Regions from separate parts of the Planifilum fulgidum genome, predicted to be linked through region 1. Evidence: a T-box and tRNA genes for the amino acid it is inferred to sense, from the RefSeq annotation. Region 1 holds a T-box; the other holds one or more tRNA genes.
What was found. A T-box is a leader RNA that pairs with one kind of tRNA and senses whether it is charged. The one in region 1 lies ahead of BM063_RS06480 (valine--tRNA ligase), so its partner is inferred to be a tRNA-Val.
Positions count from the first base shown of each region.

Region 1 (5,496 bases):
CACGTTTCCGAACCGGAGACGCTGTCCTCCGGGCCCCGACTCGAGGATCTCCGCCCAGAAATCGCGGTGCAGGAGATAAAGATCGCTCTTGTTTTCCTTCGCCCGCTTCTCAATCACAGAGATGGCGTCCGGGTCCTCCGCCCCGCTCACCACCGGCACGCCCGGCTTGATGATTCCCGCTTTTTCCTCCGCGATTTTGCCCGGAGTGTTCCCCAATAAATGTATATGATCCAGACCAACGTTGGTGATGACGGAGACAAGGGGGAAAACCACGTTGGTGGAATCCAAACGGCCCCCCAGTCCCGCCTCCCACACCACAAACCAGGGCACCGCCTCCCGGGCGAAATAGCAAAGGGCCAAAAGCGTCCAAAATTCAAAGGGGGTGGGTTTTCCCACTTCCCGGTCCATCTCCTCCGCCAGCGGGCGAAGCTGTTCCGCCCAGCGGACAAAGGAAGATTCCGGGATGGGGCGCCCGTCCACGGAGATCCGCTCATTCCATTCCGTCACATAGGGGGAGACGAACATCCCCGTGGAATATCCGGCTTTCTTCAGGACCTGCGCAATCATGGCCGCGGTGGACCCCTTGCCGTTTGTCCCCGCGATATGGATAAATTTCAGGCGCCTCTCGGGGTGCCCCAGCCGCTCGAGGGCCCAGTTCATCCGTTCCAGCCCCGGCTGAATCCCCGAAGCGCATCCCTGTTCCATCCAATTGAACACGTCCTCTTTGGTGACAAACCGCTCTTGAGCCATCTTGCCCTCGATCCCTTTCCTCAATGCTTCAAACTGCGTTTACCCTTTTCATGATAACGGGGATCCTTCGGCCGATCAAGAAAGGTTTTTCGGAAAAAAGGGCAGGGAGGCTGCCGCTCCCTACCCTTTCAGCTCCCGCAGACGGGCCAAAACCTTCTCCCTTCTCTCCCGGTATTCCTCCCCTTTCCGCCTTTCTCCCTCGACGATGTGGGCCGGAGCCTTCTGGACGAACCCGGGGTTGGAAAGTTTCTTCTCCACCCGCTCCACTTCGTAATCGAGCTTTTTCAGCTCCTTCTCCAGGCGGGCGATCGTCTCTTCGATGTCGATCATCCCCTCCAGGGGGAGGAACACTTCGGCGCCGGACACCACCGCCGTCATCGCCTTGTCGGGACGGGTGACATCGGGGCCCGCCGTCACCTTTTCCGCGCCGCACAACCGGCAGATGGCCGATTCGTTGTCCCGGATTGCGGCGTGGACCTCCGGTTCGGTGCGGATCAGCAGGGTGATCTTCCTTTTGGGCGGAATCTCCATTTCGGACCGGATGTTGCGCACGGACCGGATCACATCGATCAGAATCCGCATTTCCTTGACCGCGTCGGGAGCTTGGAGAGACTCGTCGGCCACCGGCCATTCCGCCACCGAAATGCTGGGGCCGGTTCCGGGAAGCTTCTGCCAAATTTCCTCCGTGATGAAGGGCATGAAGGGATGAAGCAGGCGCAGGGATCGGTCCAGCACATGGCAGAGGACCGCCCGGGTGACGCGCTTGGCCTCCTCATCCTCCCCGTAGAGGAAGAGCTTGGAGAATTCGATGTACCAGTCGCAGAACTCATCCCAGATAAAGTGGTACAGGACCCGGCCGGCTTCCCCGAAATCGTACCGGTTCAAGTGGCGGGTCACTTCGGCGATCGTTTCGTTCAACCGGTGGAGAATCCAGCGGTCGGAAACCGAGAAGGGGCCGGACAGGGCCAGATCCTCCTTCCTCGCCTCCGCCAAATGCATCAGCGCAAAGCGGGACGCGTTCCAGATCTTGTTGGCGAAGTTGCGGGCCGACTCCACCCGCTCCCAGCGGAAACGCTGGTCGTTTCCGGGAGTGCACCCGGTGGACAGCATGAACCGCATCGCGTCGGTCCCGTATTTTTCAATCACTTCCAGCGGGTCCACGCCGTTGCCCAGGGATTTGGACATCTTGCGCCCATCCGCATCCCGGACGATTCCGGTGATCAGCACCTCTTTAAAGGGCTTCTTTCCGGTAAACTCCAGGGCGGTGAAAATCATGCGGGCCACCCAGAAGTAAATGATGTCGTAGCCGGTGACGAGCACATCCGTCGGATAGTAGCGGCGCAAGTCCTCGGTCTCCTCCGGCCAGCCCATCGTGGAAAAGGGCCACAGGGCCGAACTGAACCAAGTGTCCAGCACGTCGGGATCCTGCTCAAGGGATGTGCTTCCGCAGTGGGAGCACCTTTCAGGGGTCTCCCGGGAAACGGTGATTTCGCCGCAGTCCCCGCAGTGCCAGGCCGGAATGCGGTGACCCCACCACAGCTGTCGGGAAATGCACCAATCCCGCACGTTCTCGATCCAGTGGAGATAAATCTTCTCAAACCGCTCGGGTACGAAACGGACTCCCTCGCCGCTTTTGGTGTGGGCGATCGCTCTCTCCGCCAGGGGTTTCATCCGCACGAACCACTGGGTGGAGAGGATCGGCTCCACCACGGCGCCGGAACGCTCACTGTGTCCGACCGAATGCACATGATCCTCGACCTTGACCAGCACGCCCGCCTCTTCCAGGTCCTTCACGATTCGCTTGCGGCATTCAAAGCGGTCCAGCCCCTTGTAGGGACCGGCGTTTTCGTTCATCCTGCCCTCCTCGTCCATCACCAGGACCTGCGGCAGATTGTGGCGCATGCCGATCTCAAAGTCGTTGGGATCGTGGGCGGGAGTCACCTTGAGCGCACCGCTGCCGAACTCGGGATCCACGTACTTATCGGCCACGATCGGGATTTCCCGGCCGATGATGGGCAAAATCACCGTTTTGCCCACCAGGTGCTTGTAGCGGTCATCCTCGGGATGGACCGCCACCGCCGTATCCGCCAGCATGGTCTCCGGCCGGGTGGTGGCAATCTGGATGTACCCGCTGCCGTCCTTCAGCGGATACCGCAGGTGATACAGCTTGCCCTGCACTTCCTTATGAATCACTTCGATATCCGACAGGGCGGTCCGGGCTTCCGGATCCCAGTTGATGATATATTTGCCCCGGTAGATCAATCCCTTTTCATACAGGCGGACAAACACTTCCCTGACGGCCCGGGACAAGCCTTCGTCCATGGTGAAGCGCTCCCGGGAATAATCCAGGGAGAGTCCCATCTTTTTCCATTGCTCGCGGATGACCCCCGCGTAATGCTCCTTCCACTCCCAGACCCTCTCCAGAAACTTTTCCCGTCCCAAGTCGTGGCGGGAGATTCCCTCCTCCCGCAGCTTGGCCTCCACCCGGGACTGGGTGGCGATTCCGGCATGGTCCATTCCCGGAAGCCACAGAACATCGTATCCTTGCATTCGCTTCCAGCGGATCAGGATGTCCTGCAAGGTGTTGTTCAAAGCATGGCCGATGTGCAGGTTCCCCGTAACATTGGGCGGAGGAATCACGATGGTGAAGGGAGGCTTGGACGGATCTTTTCCGGCCTGGAAAAAGCCTCCTTTCATCCAGTAATCGTACCATTTTTCTTCCGTCTGCTTGGGATCATAGGCGGATGGAAGCTCCGTCCCTTTTCCCGCCATCCTTCATCCTCCTTTGCTCGCTCAAAAATAAACTCCTTCCATCCAAAGGACGGAAGGAGTTCTCCGCGGTACCACCTTTGTTCACCGGATCGCGGGACGATCCGGTGCGCTTTTTCCCCTTTAACGTCGGGAACGGTCCAACCTACTACCCCTTCGCGGGATTCGGAAGGACTGCTCAAGGGCGACCTTCACCGGCTTTGCCTGAAGAACCTTTCAGCCCGGGGGTTCTTCTCTCTGGAAAGGCAGCCACCGGCTACTCTTCCCTCTCATCGCACTTACCCGATTCAATTGGCAACAATTATTTTACAACGGAAAAAGCTCCTCGTCAAACGGTTCTTTCTCTAGGGCATGCGAAAGGCCTCCTGCACGCTCTCCCACATCAGCGACGGATTGGCCAAGAAGGCGAGCAGCAGAACGGTCACCAGCATCATGACGCTGAGAAAAAGGATGAACAGCAGGCCGCGGTAGGCGCTTCGCATCAGGGACTTGACCATACCCACCGGATATGCCTCCCTTGCGAACCTTTTTCTATTTATTTTGCGCTTTTATCGACATCTTGTCCAGCCAAAACAAAAAATTTCCCCGACATTTTTCGATCTTTTGGAAGAGAAAACCAGCCTTTTGCTGATTTTTCGAGCTGTTTCGCAATCGAAGGGCCGCGGAATGGCGGCCTTGTTCTTATAAAGAAACGGAATTTCCAGCCGATCGGATTCATCCAAAAAAAAATCGGGCAAACCCCTGGCCAGAAGCATCTTTCGCCCGGGACTTTCCCGTCAATCGCCGCTTCCCTTCTTGTCAACCCGTCCCCGAAGCGCGGCAACAGCCATGCTTTCTCCTGCTGGTGAGCCTTTCCGCCGTTTGCGGAGGGGGCGTTTCGGCCAGAGCTCACCGATCGCCTCCTGCACCCCGTGGAGCCGATCCAACTCCATCCGCAGGCGACGGACCGCCTCGGCTTCCGCCATTCCTCCCGGTTTCCGGTATAGCCGAAGGAGCTGGCCGATCCCGTCGGGATAGGCCAAGTAGAGCGCGAGGAGCTTTTTCTCCTTCCGCTCAAGTTTGCGCTCCCGTTCATAGATCGAAAGGAGGGAAAGAATCCCGCTCCCCCCTTGGGCGGAGTTCGAAAATTGCCGGAAAAACAGGGCGAGATCCCGCGTTGGGCTGTCCACCCGGGCGTGATCCCAATCGATCCACTTCCATCCCTGCTCCCCCTTCAGGAGATTGTGGGGGTGAATCCGGCCGTGACAAAGGGTGTAACGGGGAGGAATCCCCCCTTCCGTCTCCACAAACCGCTCCATTCCCCGGACGGCAAAGGAAAAGGCCTTATCCAGCAGTTCCGCATGATCGCCCAGCATTTGCTCAAAGGGAGAGGCAAACCCGCGGGTCTTCAGTTTGCCGCCGTATTCCCGAACCCGCTCCCTTTGATCTCTCCACCGCTCAACCAGCTTCCCTTCCGCCCGGTACCGAAACGCCTTCTCTCCGCCCGCGGTCTTCTCCAGAACCCGGTGAAGAATCGCCAGTTGCCGGATCAGCTCTTCCGCAGGCGCCTCCCGGGGTTCGGAAACCTCGCCGTACCAGCGCGTGGCGTACCACGCCCTTCCCTGCTCCTCCAAAAAAGGGCGTCCTCCCCTGCTGGGAACCCACGGCAGCAGGACGTCCACTCCTTGGGACCGGGCCTCTTCCAGCACCCGGTGCAAAAAGGAAAGTTTCTTCCCCGGACAGGCAGCTCTTTTCAAAGCGAAAGCCCCGTCCTCCGTCTCCACCCGCCACACTCCCCGAACCTTCTCCGCATAAACGGGGGTCCACCCGTAACGGGCGATGACCCGGCGAAGGATCCCGCTTCTGACGTTCCGGCTGGACTTTAAAGGGCTTTTCCCCATTTTCTCCCGAACCGTCATTGGGCCGTTTTGCGCTCCTCTCCGGGGATGTATACGATCTGTCCCTCTTCCAATTGCCCGGACTCCAATCCGTTGAGCC
Region 1 is NZ_FOOK01000008.1:67,225-72,720, reverse strand. Features, by position in the region: gene BM063_RS06485 (bifunctional folylpolyglutamate synthase/dihydrofolate synthase) at 1-750, opposite strand, end outside; gene BM063_RS06480 (valine--tRNA ligase) at 871-3,522, opposite strand; T-box leader at 3,565-3,801, opposite strand; gene BM063_RS17595 (hypothetical protein) at 3,864-4,022, opposite strand; gene BM063_RS06470 (phosphotransferase) at 4,296-5,417, opposite strand; gene BM063_RS06465 (LysM peptidoglycan-binding domain-containing protein) at 5,414-5,496, opposite strand, start outside.

Region 2 (5,496 bases), on a different contig from region 1:
AGGAAGTGTTGGCCAAAAAGCGGGAACAGGCGCCGGAGGCGAACGTGGGTCGGCCCCACATCGCGGAAGTGCTGGTCGACAAAGGGATCGTGTCATCGATCGATGAAGCCTTCAAGCGCTTCCTGGGAAAAGGGGGAGCGGCCTACTGCACGCCGCGTCGCATCTCCCCCATCGAGGCCATCCGGTGGATCTCCGAGGCGGGGGGCGTTCCCGTTCTGGCCCACCCGGGAATTTATGGGGACGACGAACTGGTTGAGTCGCTCATCCGAAACGGTCTCGCGGGGCTGGAGGCTTATCACCCGGATCATGACCCGGAAGCGGAACGGCGTTATGAGGCCTTGGCCGAAAAACACCGGTTGATCGTTACCGGGGGGTCCGATTTTCACGGAGAACGCCACGGCATTCCCTATCACGGCCCTCTCGGAAGCCGCACCGTTGAAAGGGACCGGGTGGAAGCTTTACTTGCCCTGAAGCGGAGAGGTTGACTTTCCCGAAAGCCGCTTGGACATTTTCCGGTGAGGGATGCCCGCATCCATAAAGGGAGCGCCCTGAACCCGATATCCCAATTTTTCGTAAAAGGGAACCGCATGGTCTTGGGAGTGAAGGACGATTTCCGAAACCCCCGATTCGGCGGCGTGGCGTTCGACCGTTTCCATCAGCGCGCGGCCGATTCCTCGCCCGCGGTAACGGGGGAGGACGGCCACCCTTTCCACTTTGGCCACCTTTGGAGCGATGAGGCGAAAGCGGGCGGTGCCCACCGCGGCGTCCGAAACATAAGCTAGAAAATGGGTGGCGGTTTCATCCCACTCATCCTGCTCCAGCGATTCGGGAACCTGCTGTTCCCTGACGAATACGTCCCGTCGCAGGGCGAGGGCGGCGTTTTTTTCCTCTTCCTTTTTCGCCGTGATGACCCGGATCTCCATGTTGCCCGTCCTCCCCGCATGGTCTTTCCCCGAGGGAAGGATCAGTTTTTCCCCTGAGCAGGAAGCTTTGATAGACGGTCCAGGACTCGTTTTCCAGTTGATACAGCAGGTGAAAGCGATCGACGAGGCTCGTCAGATCGAATTTCTTCAACCGCAGGCTGCCGTAGATGTCGTGCAGCTCATCGTCGGACAGCTCCTGTCCGATGGTAAGGTGCGGGGTGTAGTCGAACCGGCTTTTGTGGTAGATGGGGTCCGAATTGATTTTTTCGTGGAGTCTGGTCACCGGTTCGTTGTCGGTCAACGCCAAGTAAATCACGTTGGTGATGGGATGGAAGGTGCTGACCTTGTGGAAATGAATGGTGAAAGGAGCGGTTTCTGCGGCGACCCTTTCCAGATGTTCCACGACTTCAGGCAATTTTTCCTCTTCCAGTTCAAAGGCTTCCTTCAGGGTGATGTGCGGTTGGATCAGCGTGTAGCGGGGATCATACCGTTTCCGGAACGAGTTGGCCACATCTTGCACCTTTTTTTGCGGAAAAATGGCGATTCCGTATTTCATGGGATTCCTCCTTTATGTGAAAGGATTATGCCGAAAAAAATTGTCGGGGACAAAGGCGCCGGGGCCCCTCAGCCGTTTCTGGCTTTCAGGGCAGTCTTCGACAGAAAAAAGGCAATCATTTTTATTATACCTCGGCAATTCGGCGGGATAAAGATCCGGATGGATTGAAACATATCCGATCCGAATTGTGGTATCATGGAGGGAAAGGAGTGAATGGGATGGAAAAAAGACGCGTTCACAGCCGGGAAGTGAAGGAGGCCGCCTTGAGGCGGCTGAGAGAACGGGGAGTGACGATCGAGGAGATTGCCGAGATCGTTTACCGGATGCAGGCTCCCTATTGCGAGACTTTGACGCTGGATCATTGCATCGAGAGCGTGCTGGCGGTCCTGGAGAAAAGGGAGATCCAGCATGCGATTCTCGTCGGGATCGAATTGGATCAATTGGCGGAAAAAAAGGCATTGTCCGAACCCCTTCAATCGCTCGTCGAAGGGGATGAGGGACTGTTTGGCTGCGATGAAACCCTGGCCCTGGGTTCGGTTTTCGGTTACGGCAGCATTGCCGTCACCACCTTCGGCCATCTGGACAAACACAAGATCGGGGTCATCGGTAGGTTGGACACCAAGAAGAACGGGAAAGTCCACACGTTTTTGGACGACTTGGTGGCCAGCATCGCCGCTTCGGCTTCCAGCCGCTTGGCCCACCGGCTGAGGGATGAGGAGGAGCAGCTGGAGGCGGAGGAGTTGAGGGACAGAAGCGCTGGCTGATCGGACCCAAGACCGCCGGGGCGGGAAAAACGGAGCGAATGCGTTTCATTAAAGCGCAAGGGACCGGGCGGCATGAAACCGGCATCGGGTAGACACACTATTTTGTGGAGAAAGCGGATTTCGTTCATCCCGAAGGAGTGGAGACCATGAGCTGCTGGATTTACTGGGCCAAATTGTACGATTCCCGCTTTCAAGCCCGATGTCTGGCCGCGCGGATGACGGAGGACTGGTGGGTTTACGGATACGACAGTCCGGCGGAGGTGGAGGTTTTCCGCTCCAAGGGCGGGCGCTACGGGGTCCGTTACATCTGGCGCAAGGATGAAAAAGGAAGCAAAAAAAATTAAAAAAACCCCTTGCATTATTCGTTCACATGGTGTATATTTATAGCTGTCCTTCACTTGAAGTCTTCGGCGCGGGGTGGAGCAGTCGGTAGCTCGTCGGGCTCATAACCCGAAGGTCGCAGGTTCAAGTCCTGCCCCCGCAACCAAATGCATGGGAGAAGCGGGCGATCAGCCCGTTCCCGCGGAGCTGTGGTGTAGAGGCCTAACATGCCTGCCTGTCACGCAGGAGATCGCGGGTTCGAATCCCGTCAGCTCCGCCAGGATGTGGGCCTATAGCTCAGTTGGTAGAGCGGTCGGCTCATAACCGATTGGTCACAGGTTCGAGTCCTGTTGGGCCCACCATGATCCACCGTTTTGGGCAGTTAGCTCAGAGGGAGAGCGCTTCCTTGACACGGAAGAGGCCATAGGTTCGAGTCCTATACTGCCCACCATCAAAAAGCACCTCGCTTGCGAGGTGCTTTTGCTTTTTTTCTTTTCGCGCGCCTTTCCGCATTCCGTTTTCTGGAAAGGAGATTTCTGGTCGGCGCATCCGGACTGTGTTAAAATGAGAGGGATAAAACTCGGGTAAGGAGATCCCCATGGGCAAACCTAGTTTACTCGTCGCGGTGGCGATTCTCGTTGTTTTTTTGTGGCTGTTTGTTCCGTTTAATCTCTTGAATCAGCACCTGCCGTGGCATCGCGAACCGGTGAAGCCGCAAGAGCAGACGGCTTCCCCTCCTCCCCGCCCGGAGAAGCCGGAAAAGGAGGAAAGGCTGTCCGCCAAGGTGGAGGTTCCCTTCCGGAAGGAAGAGGGAATTGTCACCTTCCGGCTGTCCGACCTGAAGGAGAAGCTGCGAATCGATTACGAGTATGATGCCCGGGAAGGGGTTCTCACGATTCGCCAGGGCAAGGTCCAACTGACCATGTTGAGGGAAGCGCCCGTGCTGAGCCGTAACGGCGTTTATCTTCCCGTGGAGGCATATCCCATTATCCGCAAGGGAGAGATACGGATCCCCGCCGTCGTGGTGGAGGAAGGGTTGGGAAGGCAGGTGGAAATCCGCGAAGACCGCGCCCTCATCGAACAAAACGCCTCGGTTCCGGCCATGGCGGAAACCGGGCGGCGGGAAATCCCCAAGGGGGACGCCCGCGCTTTGATCGATTACCTGTCTTTTCTGGACACTCCGATTCAGGGCGCCCGGGTGAGCACGAAGGATTCCCACCTTCCCGGCGCTCCCCGCCCCTACCGGAACGGAGTTCATGAGGGGCTGGATTATTTCAGCTGGACCAGCGGGATTTCCATCGATTCCCGGACGCCGGTGCTTGCGGTGGCGGACGGGGTGGTTGTCCGCGCCGACCACGACTATCAGGAGATGTCGGAGGCGGAGCGGAACCGCTATCTTTCGATCGGCGTTCAAAACGAGGGACAGACGCCGCAATACATCCTCGACAAGATGCGGGGACGGTCCGTATGGATCCAGCACGAAAAGGGGGTTCTCTCCCGGTATTGCCACCTGAGCAGCATTCAGGGCGACATCACCGTCGGAAAAAGGGTGAAAAAGGGAGAAGTCATCGGTTATGTGGGGAACTCGGGCACCAGCGACGGGGTGAAACGCAGCAATGCGGGGATGCACCTCCACCTGGACCTGCTCATTTACGGCGAGTGGCTTTGGGAGGGCTTCACCCCCGCGGAGCGCCGCCACATTCTCCAAAGCGTCCTGGACCGGTAGATCAGATGCGGTGTCCTCCGATTTTGCCGGCCCGGTCGACGAAGACGCTGGCTCCGGTGAGGGAGCGGGCCCAGAAGATGCTGGTCGTTCCGAACCGGTTGCGGATGGCGTCGATGGCCTCCGCCAACCGCTGCTCTCTTTCCCGCTTTCCGAACAGGTCCATTTGCATCATCCGGTCGGAGGACAGGTTGCTCAAGGTGATTCCGATCAGGCGGACGGGCCGGTGATCCCAGTGGCGCCGGAGGAGGATCACCGCCGCTTCAAACATCTTCCGGCCGATGTTCGTGGGTTCGGAAAGGGTGAGGGAGCGGTGGACGGAACCAAAATCGAAGCTCCGGAGGGTGAGGGAGACCGTCCGGCCCGTATAGCCGGCTTTGCGGGCCCGGGAGGCCACTTCCTCCGCCAGTTCGCGCAGGACGGTCCGAAGGTCGCTCTCCCGCGTGTAATCCCGCGGCAGGGTGAATTGATGACCGATGGACCGGTTTTTATCCAGGCTGCGGGGATCGACCGGACTGGGATCGATGCCCCGGGCCGAGCAGTGCAGAACCCGGCCGATGATGCCGAAGCGCTGCTCGAGCCTGGCGGGATCCGCCTGGGCCAGATCTCCGATGGTGCGGATGCCCATTCGCTGCAGGTGTCGGGAGATTCGCGGACCGACGCCGAACAGCCGGACGACCGGAAGGGGCCACAGCCGCTCGGGGACGTCTTGTTCCGTCAGGACGGTGAGCCCGTCCGGCTTTTTCATTTCTGCGGCCATTTTGGCCAACAGTTTGTTGGGGCCCACCCCGATGGAACAGCGAATTCCCGTCTCCCGCAGGATTCGTTCCTTGATGCGGCGAGCCGCCTGGATTCCGTCTCCGAACAGCTTTTCGCATCCGGTGAGTTCCACAAAGGCTTCATCGACGGAAAACGGCTCCACAAGCGGGGAAAACTGGTGCAGAATGTCCACGATCTGCGATGACACGCGAAGATAGGTGGCCATGCGGGGAGGAACCAGCTCGGCCGGGGGGCAAAGCCGCTTCGCCTCGAATACGGGCATTCCGGTTTCCACTCCGTAGGCCTTTGCTTCGTAGGAAGCGGCCAGCACGATGCCGTGCCTCCGGGAAGGGTCGCCGCACACGATGACCGGACGGTTTCGCAAGGAAGGATTGAAGGCCTGCTCCACACTGGCGTAAAAGGCGTTCATATCCGCCAACAGAACGGTTC
Region 2 is NZ_FOOK01000002.1:28,177-33,672, reverse strand. Features, by position in the region: gene BM063_RS01150 (PHP domain-containing protein) at 1-485, shown strand, start outside; gene BM063_RS01145 (GNAT family N-acetyltransferase) at 459-923, opposite strand; partial or broken gene BM063_RS01140 (YjcG family protein) at 976-1,479, opposite strand; gene BM063_RS01135 (phosphatidylglycerophosphatase A family protein) at 1,698-2,243, shown strand; gene BM063_RS01130 (hypothetical protein) at 2,390-2,587, shown strand; tRNA gene BM063_RS01125 (tRNA-Met) at 2,655-2,730, shown strand; tRNA gene BM063_RS01120 (tRNA-Asp) at 2,768-2,844, shown strand; tRNA gene BM063_RS01115 (tRNA-Ile) at 2,851-2,926, shown strand; tRNA gene BM063_RS01110 (tRNA-Val) at 2,941-3,015, shown strand; gene BM063_RS01105 (peptidoglycan DD-metalloendopeptidase family protein) at 3,163-4,290, shown strand; gene dinB (DNA polymerase IV) at 4,292-5,496, opposite strand, start outside.
Region 2: it encodes a tRNA-Val, which carries the amino acid that the T-box ahead of BM063_RS06480 (valine--tRNA ligase) is inferred to sense. The anticodon was not compared.